One region of the Micromonospora parathelypteridis genome, then DNA from elsewhere that is predicted to be linked to it. Evidence: riboswitches for the same ligand, from Rfam matches in the RefSeq annotation. Region 1 holds a riboswitch; each other region holds the start of a gene.
What was found. A riboswitch is a leader RNA that binds a small molecule or an ion and turns the genes downstream of it on or off. The one in region 1 is predicted to bind cyclic di-AMP.

Region 1 (3,226 bases):
GGAACGGCCGACGGACGATCCGCTCCCGGCCGCGCCGACCGCCCGCGAGGTGGCCGCAGCCGAGGCCATCGACCTGCGCCGGTACGCCGAGGAGGTGACCGTCGCCGCGGCTGGCGCGGCCAGGACGGCACGGCGGCGACGCGATGCCTGGCTCACCGCTCAGGAGCAGCTGGAGAAGGCCTGGGCGGGGTACGACGAGGCGGACACCGCCGCCCACCGTTTCGCGGGGTCGGCGGCGCTGCCCACCCCGCACACACCCCGGACCCCCGCCGAGTACGCATCCCGGGAGCGCTACCTGCACCGCGCGGCGACGGCGGCGTACTGGCGAGGCGACCTGACCATGGCGCAGCTCGGTGACGTGTTCTCCCACCGGCACGGCTGGGATCCCCGACGGCACCCGGTCGAGCAGGAGGCGCTGCTCAGCCGGACGATCCGGGACGCGAGGCTGGCCGACTACCAGGCTGCCGCCACCGAGGAGCGGGCCGCCTGGCGGGACGCGGAACTGGCCGCCGAGTCGGCGCGCACCCTCGCCGAGGAGGCGTACGCGGCAGCGGCCCGGTTGCGGCCGAGCCGGGCACCCGCCCAACGGGCGGCGAGCAGGGCGTTCCGTCCCGCCCTCGTGACACGGTGGCGCCCCGCTCGCGCGGGTTGAGCCCGATCCGTTACGTGAGCCCCGTCACGCCATTCCAAAATCGGGCGTCCGGCGCGATCGGCTCGATCTTTCCCGTGATTCTGGCCGCATTATCGGCGGCCTGTCCGGTTGTCGCCCACAGGCGTCACCGTAACCGGTTGTCCCATCGAGTCACATCATCGGCAATACGCGCAGAAATTGCCGCAGCAAATCGGGTTTACGCAGGTGAACCTTGCTTGGCAGCGTGCGAACAGGCCAGTAGTGTCGTCCCGTCCGGTGCGGTAACCGATCGCAAGAGGCGACGCCGCGCCGACCCGCTCAATCGTGATCAACGAACCGGGGACCCATCAGTAAGTCCGGGGTGAATCCGCGAGCCACGGCCTGCGGTAGGGCGATCTTCCCGCCCGAATCCGTCAGCTAACCCGGTAGGCGGTGTCGGAAGGAGTTCCAAACTCGTGCAGCACCTTTCCACCCCTCGGTTGTTCCCTCGCCTCCACGGCGCAGCGGTGCCCCCGCTCATTCGTCCAGTGACGGTGAGCTGACCCCCCGGGTCATCGCCTTTCCCGCCCGGCCCCGCCGGGCGTTCCCCTGAGCGGTTCACCATCCGCGGACCACGGTCCGTGCGCTGACGCCTGCCCGGATACCGGTCCGGCCCCGGTGTGCCGCTCTCCCCCCGATCCGTGGAGGACCCGTGAAGCACACCATGCAGCGTCAACTCCGACGCTTCGCCACCCAGCGCCCGTACCAGATCGTCGCTGCCTCCGCCGCGGCCCTCGTGATCGCCACCACCACCGGCGCCCTGCTCGCCGGCGCCGACGACGCCCCGGCCGGTCAGCGCACCGCGACCACGGTCGCCGAGATGCGCAGCGACACCGTCGCCTCCCTCGGTGAGGCGAACGACGCGTCCCCCTCGGCCAGCGCCGCGCCGACCACCGCCGCTCCGGCCACCAGCGCCGCGTCTCCCGCCGCCAAGGCCAGCAGCAACCCGGACCTGACCCGTAAGCCGGAGCGGCCGAAGCCGCCGGCGACCAAGGTGCTCGACTACGACTACGAGGCGCAGAACACGTACTACAACTGCGGCCCGGCGGCCACCCGCAACGCGCTCAGCGCCACCGGCATCGACCGCACCCAGGAGGAGCTCGGTGCCGAACTGGGCACCACCGAGATGGGCACCAACTCGGCTGAGGACACCACCCGGGTCCTCAACGCCGAGGTGAAGGGCTCCCCGTACCGGACCCGGATGTTCGCCGGCGCCCCCAGCCCGGCGCAGATGGACCGGCTCCAGGCCGACGTCGTCAAGGCCATCACCGATGGCCGGGGCGTGGTGGCCAACGTCGTCGGCGACGCCACCGACACCGACGGTGGCTGGCACTCCTACGGCGGCGGGCACTACATCGCCGTCGTGGGTTACAAGGACAACGGCCGGACCGTGCGGATCGCCGACTCGGCGAACCCGGCCGACCCGTCGTACTGGATCACCACGATCGACCTGGCCAACTGGATCGCCAGCCGGGGCTACTCCGCCTGACACAGGCACGTTGACCGCCGCGGGCGCCGTCCCTCACGAGGGGCCGGCGCCCGCGGTGTCTTTCCGACGTGGTTCGCCGTGCGCCGCCATCGACGACTCTCGTCCGGGGCGGTGAACCGTGGCAGACTGCGGCCGTGGTGGATGAATCGGTTGGTCAGGCGGACCGTAGGCCGGTCCTGCTGCTGCTGCACGGGATGGGGGCGACCGGGGACGTCTGGCTGCCCTGGGCGCCGTTGCTGGAGCAGCACTGGCCCGGGCGGTGGCTGGCACCGGACCTCGCCGGCCACGGCTGGGCGGCGCCGCTGCCGTCGTACTCCTTCGAGGGTTTCGCCCGGCAGATCACGCAGGGCCTGGCCTCCGACGACCGCGTCGTCGTGCTCGGGCACTCGCTGGGTGGGGTGGTCGGCCTCGCGCTGGCCGCCCGCGCCGCCGGGATACCGGTGGACGCGGTGGTCGGGTTGGGCATCAAGGCGCTCTGGTCACCCGCCGAGCTGACCCGCGCCGCCGAGCTGGCCGCGCGACCGGTGAGCTGGTTCGCCAGCCGCACCGAGGCGGCCCGCCGTTACCTGCGCGTCGCCGGGCTGGCCGGCCTGATCCCGCCGGACCACCCGGTGGTGGACGCCGGGCTGCGCCAGGTCGACGGCCGGTGGCGCCTCGCCATGGACCCGACCGCCTTCGCCGTCGGCGAACCCGACCTGGCCGCGCTGCTGGCGGCGACCGACGTGCCGGTGGTGCTGGCGCGTGGCGAACACGACCCGATGGTCACCGACGCTCAGCTCAAGGAGTACGGCGTACCGGTCGCCACGCTGCCCGGTCTCGGGCACAACGCGCACGTGGAGGACCCGGCGGCCGTGCTGGCGCTGCTGGACGCGTACCGCTGAGCGGTTATGCCTGTGCGGACGCGGTCAGTTCCTTCGCGGGGGCCAGTTCCCGGCGGGCGGCGGTCAGGAACGCCTCGGCGTAGGACTCGGCGGGGAAGTCGCCCAGGTAACGCCGGCGGGTGGCCCAGCGCTCCGCGGCCAGCGGGTCGGTGTCCAGCAGGGCGGTCAGCACATCGTCCACGTTGG
Region 2 (3,226 bases), 3.6 Mb from region 1:
CCCCCGCCGCGACGAGGTCGCCGGCTGGCTCGCCGCACTCGACGCGCCGCGCCTGCAGGTGGTGACCAGCCTGGAGGCCAAGGGCATGGAGTACGACGGGGTGGTGCTGGTCGCCCCGAGCGAGATCCGGGCGGATCCGGGTGCCGGGGTACGCACCCTGTACGTGGCGCTCTCCCGGGCCACTCAGCGACTCACCACCATCGACCCGACCGGCTGATCCGTGCCGGCTGGCCCAACCGGAGAGCGGTCTGCCCCTACACTTGCATACATAGCGATGTGAGCATACATTTGACCGGGTCCCGACTGGCGGCGGAAGGTGGATCTCGTGGGCGCAGGTCATGACCACCACCATGGGTCGGTCGCCAATGCCGCACACCAGCACAGGGGCCGGCTCTGGGCGGCGTTCGGGCTCCTCGCCACCCTGATGGTGGTCGAGGCGGTGGCCGCCCTGCACACCGGCTCACTCGCCCTGCTCTCCGACGCTGGGCACATGTTCACCGACGTGCTCGGCATCGGCATGGCGCTCGCCGCGATCACCGCCACCCGGCGGGCCACCGGCGACCCGCAGCGCACCTTCGGGCTCTACCGACTCGAGGTGCTCGCCGCCCTCGCCAACGCCGTCCTGCTCTCCGCCGTCGCGGTCTACGTGGTGATCGAGTCGATCCGCCGCTTCGGTGACCCGCACGAGGTTGTCGCCGGTCCGATGCTCGTGGTGGCCGTGCTCGGCCTGCTCGCGAACGTCGGCGCCTTCGCCCTGCTCCGCGCCGGAGCCCGGGAGAGCATCAACCTTCAGGGCGCGTATCTCGAGGTGCTGGGCGACCTGCTCGGCTCACTCGGCGTGATCGGCGCGGCGCTGCTCATCACCGTCACCGACTGGTGGTGGGCCGACCCCCTCGTCGCGGTCGCCATCGGCGTGTTCATCCTGCCGCGCACCTGGCGGCTGGCACGCGCCGCCGTCCGCATCCTGGTGCAGGCCGCCCCGGAGCACCTCCAGGTGACCGCCGTGCACGACCGGCTGGCCGCGGTTCCCGGCGTGGTCGAGGTGCACGACCTGCACGTCTGGACGCTCACCTCGGGCATGGAGGTGGCCTCCGCGCACCTGACCATGGCACCCGGCGCCGAGGTCGGCGCGGTGCTCAGCGCGGCGCGCACAGCCCTGCACGACGACTTCCGGATCGAGCACGCGACGTTGCAGATCGAGCCGGGCGCCACCTCCGGGGCCTGCGGCTCGATCGAGTGGTAACGGTGGTTTTCTGGTGACGACGCACGCACCGTCCGTCACATCGGCTGCAACCGCCCCACCGGCACCGGTAGGCTCGGTCCCGGCCTCCACCAGGCGGCGCCCTCCCGGCGCCGGTGGCGGTCGCCGCCTAATTGCCCATCCAGGCGAACCGGGGAACCATGTTCCTGGGGTGCATCCGCGTCAGCGGTAGGGATCTTCCGTCCCGAACCCGTCAGCTAACCCGGTCGGCGGCTGACGGAAGGACATGCACAGTGGCACCAGCACGACCACCCGCCGCCCGACTCGCGGCCCTGATCGTCGCGATGTTCGCCCTCGGCGTCGCGCTCCCGGCCGGCACCGCCTCGGCCGCTTCCCCGACCGGCCTGCGGGCCGCCGCACCCGACTCCGACGAAGAGGGCGGCACTCCGGCGCTGCGAGCCCAACTGGAGGCCGCCAGCAAGGGCTACCTGGACGCGAAGCGCGCCCTGGACACCTCCGTGCAGCGGCAGCAGCAGCTCACCACCCAACTGAAGACCATCGAGGTCGAGCTCGACCACCGCAACGGCAAGGTTGGCGAGATCGCCGGCGTGGCGTACCGGACCGGCCGGCTCGGCACCATGGCGGCGCTGCTCAACAGCGGCACCCCCGACGGCTTCATGGACCGGGCCGCCACCCTGGGCGCGGTGGCCGCCAACGAGGACAAGGTGCTGCGCGACCTGCTCGCCAGCAAGGACAAGGCCAACCGCACCCAGGCCGCCCTGAACGGTGAGGTCACCGAGCAGCGCAAGCAGGTCGCGGTGATGGCCAAACGCAAGGAGCAGGCCGAACGGGCCCTGACCGTGGCCAACACGCCCAAGCCGCAGACCACCGCCGACACCGGCTCCAACCGGGGCACCTCCACCGCCAACGCGAAGCCCGCGCCGCGTAACTCCGACGGCTCCTGGCCGTCGGAGTCGTGCAGCGTCAACGACCCCACACCCGCCAACGGCTGCATCACCCCGCGCACCCTGCACGCGCTCAACCAGGCCAAGGCCGCTGGCTTCACCCGGTACGTCTCCTGCCACCGCCCCAGCGGCTCCGGTGAACACCCGAAGGGCCGAGCCTGCGACTTCGCCGCGCAGAAGGGCGGCTTCGGCGGGAACGCCACCGGCGGCGACAAGACGTACGGCAACAACCTGGCCGCGTACTTCATCCGCAACGCCGACCGGCTCGCCGTCCTGTACGTGATCTGGTACCGGCAGATCTGGCTGCCCAGCAGCGGGTGGAAGTCGTACAGCGGAGCGGGTAGCGACCCGTCCAGCGCCCACACCAACCACGTGCACCTGTCGGTCTACTGACCACCCGAGGAGGGTAGGCCCCCAGGCCGGACCGGCCGGGGATGATCCACTCACTTTCGCCGATGTCGGGGTATCCGGGCGACTGGACACCCCGACATCGGCGATGTGGTGTCGACCATGAATGGGTCCCGCCGCACGGGCCTGACCGGAAGCGGCTACGTCGCAGGGCGTACCCCTGATGTCGTCGGCGGTCGGACGACCCGGCAGTGACCGGCGGGCAGCATCGCGGTATGCCTCGGATCCCACCCACCGCCCGCAAGGGGCTCCTCACCCTGCACCTGGTCACCTCGCTCGGCTGGCTCGGCACCGACCTGGTGCTGCTCACCCTCGGCATCGCCGTGCAGCGTGGCGCCGATCCGGCAGCGGTCTACCCGGTCACGGCACTGGTCGGCACCGTGCTCTTCGCGCCGCTCAGCGTGCTGGTCTGGCTGATCGGCGTCGCCAGCGCGCTACTCACTCCGTGGGGCCTGCTGCGCTACCGCTGGGTGCTGGTCAAACTCGTGCTCACCACGGTGATGGTCGGACTGGTGCTGTTCCTGCTCACCCCGAATCTGCGCCACGCCGGTGCGCTGGGCGCGGCCCTGCCCACACGCGATCGCGCCGACCTGGTCATCGCACCCGCGGTGTCGACCATTCTGATGATCATCGCGACGGTGCTGTCCACCTA
Region 3 (3,226 bases), 1.6 Mb from region 1:
TGACCTCTCCCACCCCGATCCGCGGCTACACCGCCAGCAAGGACCAGCTGCTCGCGCGGCTCCGCCGAGTCGAGGGGCAGGTCCGTGGCATCGAGAAGATGGTCGACGACGACCGCTACTGCATCGACGTGCTCACCCAGATCTCCGCGATCCAGGCCGCGCTCGACAAGGTGGCGCTGGGGCTGCTCGACGGGCACGCCCGGCACTGCATGCACGAGGGGGCGGCCGAGGGTCGGGCCGACGAGATGGCCTCCGAGATGATGGCGGCGGTCGGCCGACTGATGAAGCGCGGCTGACGCCCCCGGCCCGCTGACCCGTACCGGATCGTTGGGAGTTTCCCGCCTTGGGTTCTGACCACGCCCACCCCGCTCCACCCGCCCCACCGCGGGTACGACGGATCCTCGTCCTGACGGTGGTGCCGCTCTTCGTCGCCACCGTGCTGGCCGCGGTGCTCCTTTGGCCGCGGGGCGGGTCACCGCAGACCGATGGTGGTGCGGACGTGCCGCGCTATCCCGGCACAGTCACCCGGGTGGTGACCGAGCCGTGCCCACCGGTGGCGTCGACCCCCGAAGGCACACCGAGCGCCGGCGGCGAGCGATGCGGCACGGTCGACGTCCGGGTGGACGACGGGCCGACCGCCGGCCAGCAGGTGCGGACGCCGGTGCCCGACGGACCGGGCGCACCTCGGGTCGAGGTTGGCGACGAGGTCATCCTGGTCGAGCTGACCGATCCGACCGATCCGACCACCAGCAACTGGAACATCGCCGAGCACCAGCGCGGCACGCCGATGGTGTGGCTGGCGGTGGTCTTCGCGGCCGCGATCGTCGCGTTCGGTCGGTGGCGGGGTCTGGCCGCGCTCGCCGGGCTGGCCGCCACCTTCGGCATCCTGCTCACGTTCGTGCTGCCAGGCATCGGCGCGGGCAAGTCACCACTGCTGGTGGCGGTGGTCGGCGCGGCCCTGATCATGTTCGTGGTGCTCTATCTGACGCACGGGGTCACCGCGCAGACCTCGGTCGCGGTACTCGGCACCCTGGGCAGCCTGGTGCTGACCGGGGTGCTCGCCACCATCGCCACGGCCGCGACACACCTCACCGGCTTCGGCAGCGAAGAGGCCACCACCCTGTCGATGTTTCAGGGCGACGTGGACCTGCACGGTCTGCTGCTCGCCGGGATCATCATCGGATCACTCGGGGTGCTCGACGACGTCACGGTCACCCAAGCGGCCACCGTCACCGAGCTGGCGAACGCCAACCCCGGGCTGACCCGGTTGCAGCTGTACCGTGCGGCCACCCGGGTCGGCCGCGCGCACATCGCCTCCACTGTCAACACCATCGTGCTGGCGTACGCGGGCGCGTCGCTGCCCCTGCTGCTCCTGATCACCGCCGACTCGCGGCCGGTCGGGCAGCTCCTCACGAGTGAGTTCCTCGCGCAGGAGATCGTCCGCAGCGCGGTGGCCACACTCGGTCTGATCGCCGCCGTGCCGTTGACCACCGGGCTGGCCGCGGTGGTGACCGCCGCTGGGCGCACCGCTGCCACGCCGTCCGCCGACGGTCCCGCCTCGCGGCCCCAGCCGGACCGCGCGGAGGCACTCGCCGCGCTCATCGCACCGCGAACGGGGCACTCCGACGACCCGGATCAGGCGCACACCCCGCCCCCACCCTCCGTCACCGGACGATGGCCGGAGTCGCGCACGGGCACGGATCCGGCATGGTGAAACTCCGCAGCGTGACCAGATGAGCCACGAACCTGAGAACCGCGTCACTGGTCACGCAACGCTATGACGAAAAGACACTTTTGGTCGGCATCCAGGCGTAGCTCTGTCGGTCGACTCTCGGGTAACCTCGCTGCCGGTTACCGATGAAGGCGCGAAGCGGCGCCTGCGGTGCCACCGCCCAATCGCCAACCGGCGAACCGGGGACCCAGGTACGTGGGGTGAATCCGCGTCAGCGGTAGGGGCCACTTCCGCCCCGAACCCGTCAGCTAACCCGGTCGGCGGTCGACGGAAGGGAACATTGTGACGGCACCCCTACGCCGCTGGCTGACACCCGTGGTGGCCGTGATCGCCGCATTGACCGTGCTCGCTGGGCCCCTCCCTGCCCACGCCGCCCCGACGACCCCCACACCGTCCGGGCACGAGGAGGACAACGAGCCCCAGCTGATCACCGACGTCATCGAGCAGGCCAACCGCGACTACTCCGCCGCCAAGTCGAAGTTGGACAAGTCGAAGAAGCGGCAGCTGGAACTGGCGTTGGAGGTCAACCGGGCCAAGGCCGACCTGGACGCGCTGACCCCACAGGTCGGGCAGATCGCCGCCCAGTCGTATCGGACCGGCCGGATGGGCGCCCTCGCGATGCTGCTCGAGAGCGACGCGCCTGACATGTTCGTCCAACGCGCCGCGGCGCTCGACGAGATGAACATGGTCAACGAGCAGAAGCTCTCCGAGGTCAATGCGGTGAAGGCCCGCGCCGAGCAGGCCAAGCTGGCCCTCGACACCGAGATCCGTGAGCAGCAGAAGCAGACCGCGCTGATGGCGAAGCGGAAGAGCGAGGCAGACAAGGCGCTCTCCCTCGTCGGTGGGAAGGGCTTCACCGGCGGCCTGGTGGACGCCACCTCGCCGGTCGCCAGGATCGGGCCGGGTCGCACCGCCGACGGCGACTGGAAGGCCCAGTCGTGCAGCGAGAAGGACCCCACCACGTCCTCCGGCTGCGTCACGCCCCGCACGCTGCACGCGTACAAGGAGGTCAAGCGGGCCGGCTTCAACCGGTTCGTCGGCTGCTACCGCTCCGGCGGGCCGTGGGAGCACCCGAAGGGCCGCGCCTGCGACTGGTCGCTGCAGAAGAGCGGCTTCGCGCCGTGGCACAACGACGACACCCGGAAGTACGGCAACAACGTCGCAGCGTTCCTCATCCGTAACGCCGACCGGCTGGGCATCTACTACGTGATCTGGAACCGGCAGATCTGGTTCCCGGCGACCGGCTGGAAGTCGTACAGCGGGCCGTCGAACCACACGGACCACGTCCACATGTCGCTGCTCTGACCCGCAGGATCTTGCGTCGAGGGCCGTTCCGCGTTGCGCGGAGCGGCCCTCCTCACGTCACGCGGCGGCCGGACCGGTCGACACGTTCGGCACGTCGAGCGCCGTGAGGCCGGCCGGCACCGCGGCCACCGGGCGCACCACTCCGGCGGCGAGCCGATATGACACCCCCACCACCGCGCACCGACCCTG
Region 4 (3,226 bases), 2.0 Mb from region 1:
CGGCGGCGAATTCGGACCAGGAAGCCATGTGGGCATTCTATCGAACAAATGTACGAGCAGCGACCTCGACTCGCTGGTCACTGCCACCGAATCCCAGAGCTTTGGGCAGCGCGGCTATGGTGGTCCGATGCTGCTCTCCGACCGTGACCTGGTCTCCGAGATCAAGGCCGGCACGCTGGGCCTGGAGCCGTTCGAGCCCACCCTGGTTCAACCTTCCAGCATCGACGTGCGGCTCGACCGGCTGTTCCGGGTCTTCAACAACCACCTCTACACCCACATCGACCCGGCGATGCAGCAGGACGACCTGACCTCGGCGGTCGAGGTGCCCGACGGCGAGCCGTTCGTGCTGCACCCGGGGGAGTTCGTGCTCGCCTCGACGCTGGAGGTCATCTCGCTGGGCGACCAGCTCGCCGGCCGACTGGAGGGGAAGAGTTCGCTGGGTCGGCTCGGGCTGCTCACGCACTCCACCGCCGGCTTCATCGACCCCGGTTTCTCCGGTCACGTGACGCTGGAGCTGTCCAACGTGGCGAACCTGCCGATCACCCTCTGGCCGGGCATGAAGATCGGGCAGCTCTGCATCTTCCGGCTCTCCTCACCGGCCGAGCACCCGTACGGCTCGGTGGTCTACGGCTCGCGCTACCAGGGCCAGCGGGGGCCGACGCCGAGCCGCGCCTGGCAGCACTGGCGCACCTGGCCAACCCGCTGAAACCAGTAACGACGAGGGCCCGCCGCGACGAATCGCGACGGGCCCTTCGGTCACCCTCGATCAGCCTGGGCGGCCATAACTGTGGATCGGGCCGTCGTCGACCTTCTTCATCTTGACCGGTTGGCCGGCCTGCGAGGCGTGCACCACCCAGCCGCCGCCGACGTACATGCCGACGTGGTGGATGTCGCTGTAGTAGAAGACCAGGTCGCCGGGGCGCAGATCGGCCCTGCTGACGTCCTTGGTCGCGCGGCTCTGCGCGGCGGCGTTGTGCGGCAGTGACACGCCGGCCTTCGCCCAGGCGGCCAGCATCAGGCCGGAGCAGTCGTACGAGTTCGGGCCCTCGGCACCCCAGACGTAGGGCTTGCCGATCTGGGCGCAGGCGAACTTGACGGCCGTGCCCGCGGCGCCACCGGGGTAGCTGCCGGGGCACGGCGCCGGGCGCAGCGGGCCGCCGCCACCGTTGCCGTACACCTTGAGGCGCAGCTTCTGCAGCTTGTCGATCTCTTCGTTGATCTGCTTCTTCTTCGCGGCCAACTGGGCCTCGGTGCGGGTCAGTTGGGCCACCATCTCGTCCAGCGGCGCCTTCTGCGCGGCCAGGTCGTCGCGCAGGTCGGCCACCTCCCGCACGTCCTGCTGCTGGTTGTGCGCGAAGCGGTCGAGCATCTCGAGCTGGCCAACGACCTCGCTGGGCGACCTGCTGCCCAGCACCGCGTTCACGGTCGCGACGTTCTCGCCCTTGTACGCACGCACGGCCAGGGCGCTGACCTTGTTCATCGCGGCGTCGACCTGACGCTCCAGCGGGGCGATCCGGGCGGCCACCGCGTCGGCTTGCCTGCGCTTCACGGCGAGGTCGGCCCGGGTGGCGTTGTGCTGCTCGATGATCGGTTCGAGCTTGTTCCAGTCGGCGTCGATCTGGCGCTCGATCTCGGCGACGCTCGGGTCGGCGTGGGCCGCCGTGGCGCTGCCCGTCAGGACGACGGCGACGCCGATCAGTGCGGCGAGAACGGTGGTGAAGCGGGAACTGCGTGGGCGCGGCACGATCGACGTCGGGCCGGCTGATGCCGGCCGCCCGGACGACGGCCGCGGGGCATGGAGTGCCACCGGGGTTCCGTACTCCTTCTTCCTGACCGCCTACCGGGTTAGCTGACGGGTTCGGGCGGGAAGTCGGCGCCCTACCGCAATTGCTGCGGATTCACCCCGGGGGACCTGGGTCCCCGGTTCGTTCGGAAACGACTCGGCGGTGTCGGTCCGTTACCGCCCGGGCTGGGCGGAGCTGATATCGGGCCGACGAAAGACCAGAGTAGAGACGCCTGTTACCGATCCGCAACCCGTGCGGCCGTGACACTCCGTACCGATCAGGGAGGGTCACTGGCCGTGCTCGAAGATTTCTTTCTCGACGCGTCGAGACATGGAAAGGTATTGACGCAGGCTCCCGGGCGGCGCGAAGGTGACCTCACCTTCATTCGCGGAATCTAGGGGGTTCGATGCACCATCCAACCCTGTCCCCCGGCCGGCGCGCACTGCTCGCCGCCGTCGTGGTCGCCGCCGCGACCGCGGTACCGCTACCGGCAAGCGCGGCGGTCGCATCCACCGCCGACCGCCAGCAGCAGTACGCCGCCGCAGCGGCCGAGTACGGCGTACCGACCGACGTGCTGCTCGGCGTCTCCTACCTGGAGTCCCGCTGGGACAGCAACGCCGGCACACCGAGCACCAGCGGCGGCTACGGCCCGATGCACCTGACCGACGCCCGACACGTGGCCGCCCTGCCCGGGGGCGGCCACCACGACGCCGGCACCGAGGACCCGCGCGGCGACGGGTCCCGCCCCGCGCTCGCACCCGCTCCCCGGCCCGCCGAGGACCCCGCACCGCCCGCCGCCGCGTTGCAGACCGTGGACGCCGCCGCCGCTCTGACCGGCGCGGCTCCCGACTCCCTGCGCACCGACGCCGACGTCAACATCCGAGGCGGGGCGGCGCTGCTGGCCTCGTACCAACGGGAGTTGGGCGCCCCGGTCGGCGCCGGCACCGACCCGGCCACCTGGTACGGCGCGGTGGCCCGCTACGCCGGCGCGGACAGTGCCGACGCCGCGGCGGCCTTCGCCGACGAGGTCTTCACCACCATCGGCACCGGCGAGTCGCGGGTGACCGACGACGGCCAGCGGATCACGCTGCCGGCCCGGGCGATCCGGCCCGAGCGTTCCTGGCTGGACCGGCTGGGCCTGCGCCGCCTCGCCCGCCCGGACGGGCTGGAGTGCCCCAGCACCATCTCCTGCGAGTGGATCCCGGCGCCCTACGCGGCGTTCGGCGACGGGGACTACGGCAACCACGACCTCTCCGACCGGCCCGGCCGGCAGAAGATCGAGTACATCGTCATCCACGACACCGAGGCGAGCTGGGCGACCACCCTGAAGCTCGTCCAGGACCCGACCTACGTGAGCTGGCACTATTCGCTGCGTTCCGTGGACGGGCACGTCGCCCAGCACGTGAAGACCAAGGACGTCGCCTGGCACGCCGGTAACTGGT

Region 2: it holds a riboswitch for cyclic di-AMP, as region 1 does, so the genes downstream of both, HNR20_RS06925 (coiled-coil domain-containing protein) here and HNR20_RS23965 (C39 family peptidase) in region 1, are expected to answer to the same signal.
Region 3: it holds a riboswitch for cyclic di-AMP, as region 1 does, so the genes downstream of both, HNR20_RS16825 (coiled-coil domain-containing protein) here and HNR20_RS23965 (C39 family peptidase) in region 1, are expected to answer to the same signal.
Region 4: it holds a riboswitch for cyclic di-AMP, as region 1 does, so the genes downstream of both, HNR20_RS32695 (C40 family peptidase) here and HNR20_RS23965 (C39 family peptidase) in region 1, are expected to answer to the same signal.

The regions. Positions count from the first base shown of each region.
Region 1 covers NZ_JACHDP010000001.1:5,285,864-5,289,089, forward strand. Annotated here, with positions in the region: gene HNR20_RS23960 (hypothetical protein) at 1-652, shown strand, start outside; cyclic di-AMP (ydaO/yuaA leader) riboswitch at 937-1,078, shown strand; gene HNR20_RS23965 (C39 family peptidase) at 1,323-2,159, shown strand; gene HNR20_RS23970 (alpha/beta fold hydrolase) at 2,294-3,040, shown strand; gene HNR20_RS23975 (CDP-glycerol glycerophosphotransferase family protein) at 3,045-3,226, opposite strand, start outside.
Region 2 covers NZ_JACHDP010000001.1:1,639,915-1,643,140, forward strand. Annotated here, with positions in the region: gene HNR20_RS06915 (HelD family protein) at 1-217, shown strand, start outside; gene HNR20_RS06920 (cation diffusion facilitator family transporter) at 326-1,243, shown strand; cyclic di-AMP (ydaO/yuaA leader) riboswitch at 1,358-1,489, shown strand; gene HNR20_RS06925 (coiled-coil domain-containing protein) at 1,495-2,559, shown strand; gene HNR20_RS06930 (hypothetical protein) at 2,790-3,226, shown strand, end outside.
Region 3 covers NZ_JACHDP010000001.1:3,728,974-3,732,199, reverse strand. Annotated here, with positions in the region: gene HNR20_RS16835 (metal-sensitive transcriptional regulator) at 1-296, shown strand, start outside; gene HNR20_RS16830 (YibE/F family protein) at 344-1,714, shown strand; cyclic di-AMP (ydaO/yuaA leader) riboswitch at 1,880-2,010, shown strand; gene HNR20_RS16825 (coiled-coil domain-containing protein) at 2,015-3,037, shown strand; gene HNR20_RS16820 (carbonic anhydrase) at 3,095-3,226, opposite strand, start outside.
Region 4 covers NZ_JACHDP010000001.1:3,284,226-3,287,451, reverse strand. Annotated here, with positions in the region: gene HNR20_RS14710 (pyridoxamine 5'-phosphate oxidase family protein) at 1-28, opposite strand, end outside; gene dcd (dCTP deaminase) at 128-706, shown strand; gene HNR20_RS32695 (C40 family peptidase) at 767-1,807, opposite strand; cyclic di-AMP (ydaO/yuaA leader) riboswitch at 1,821-1,956, opposite strand; gene HNR20_RS14695 (N-acetylmuramoyl-L-alanine amidase) at 2,191-3,226, shown strand, end outside.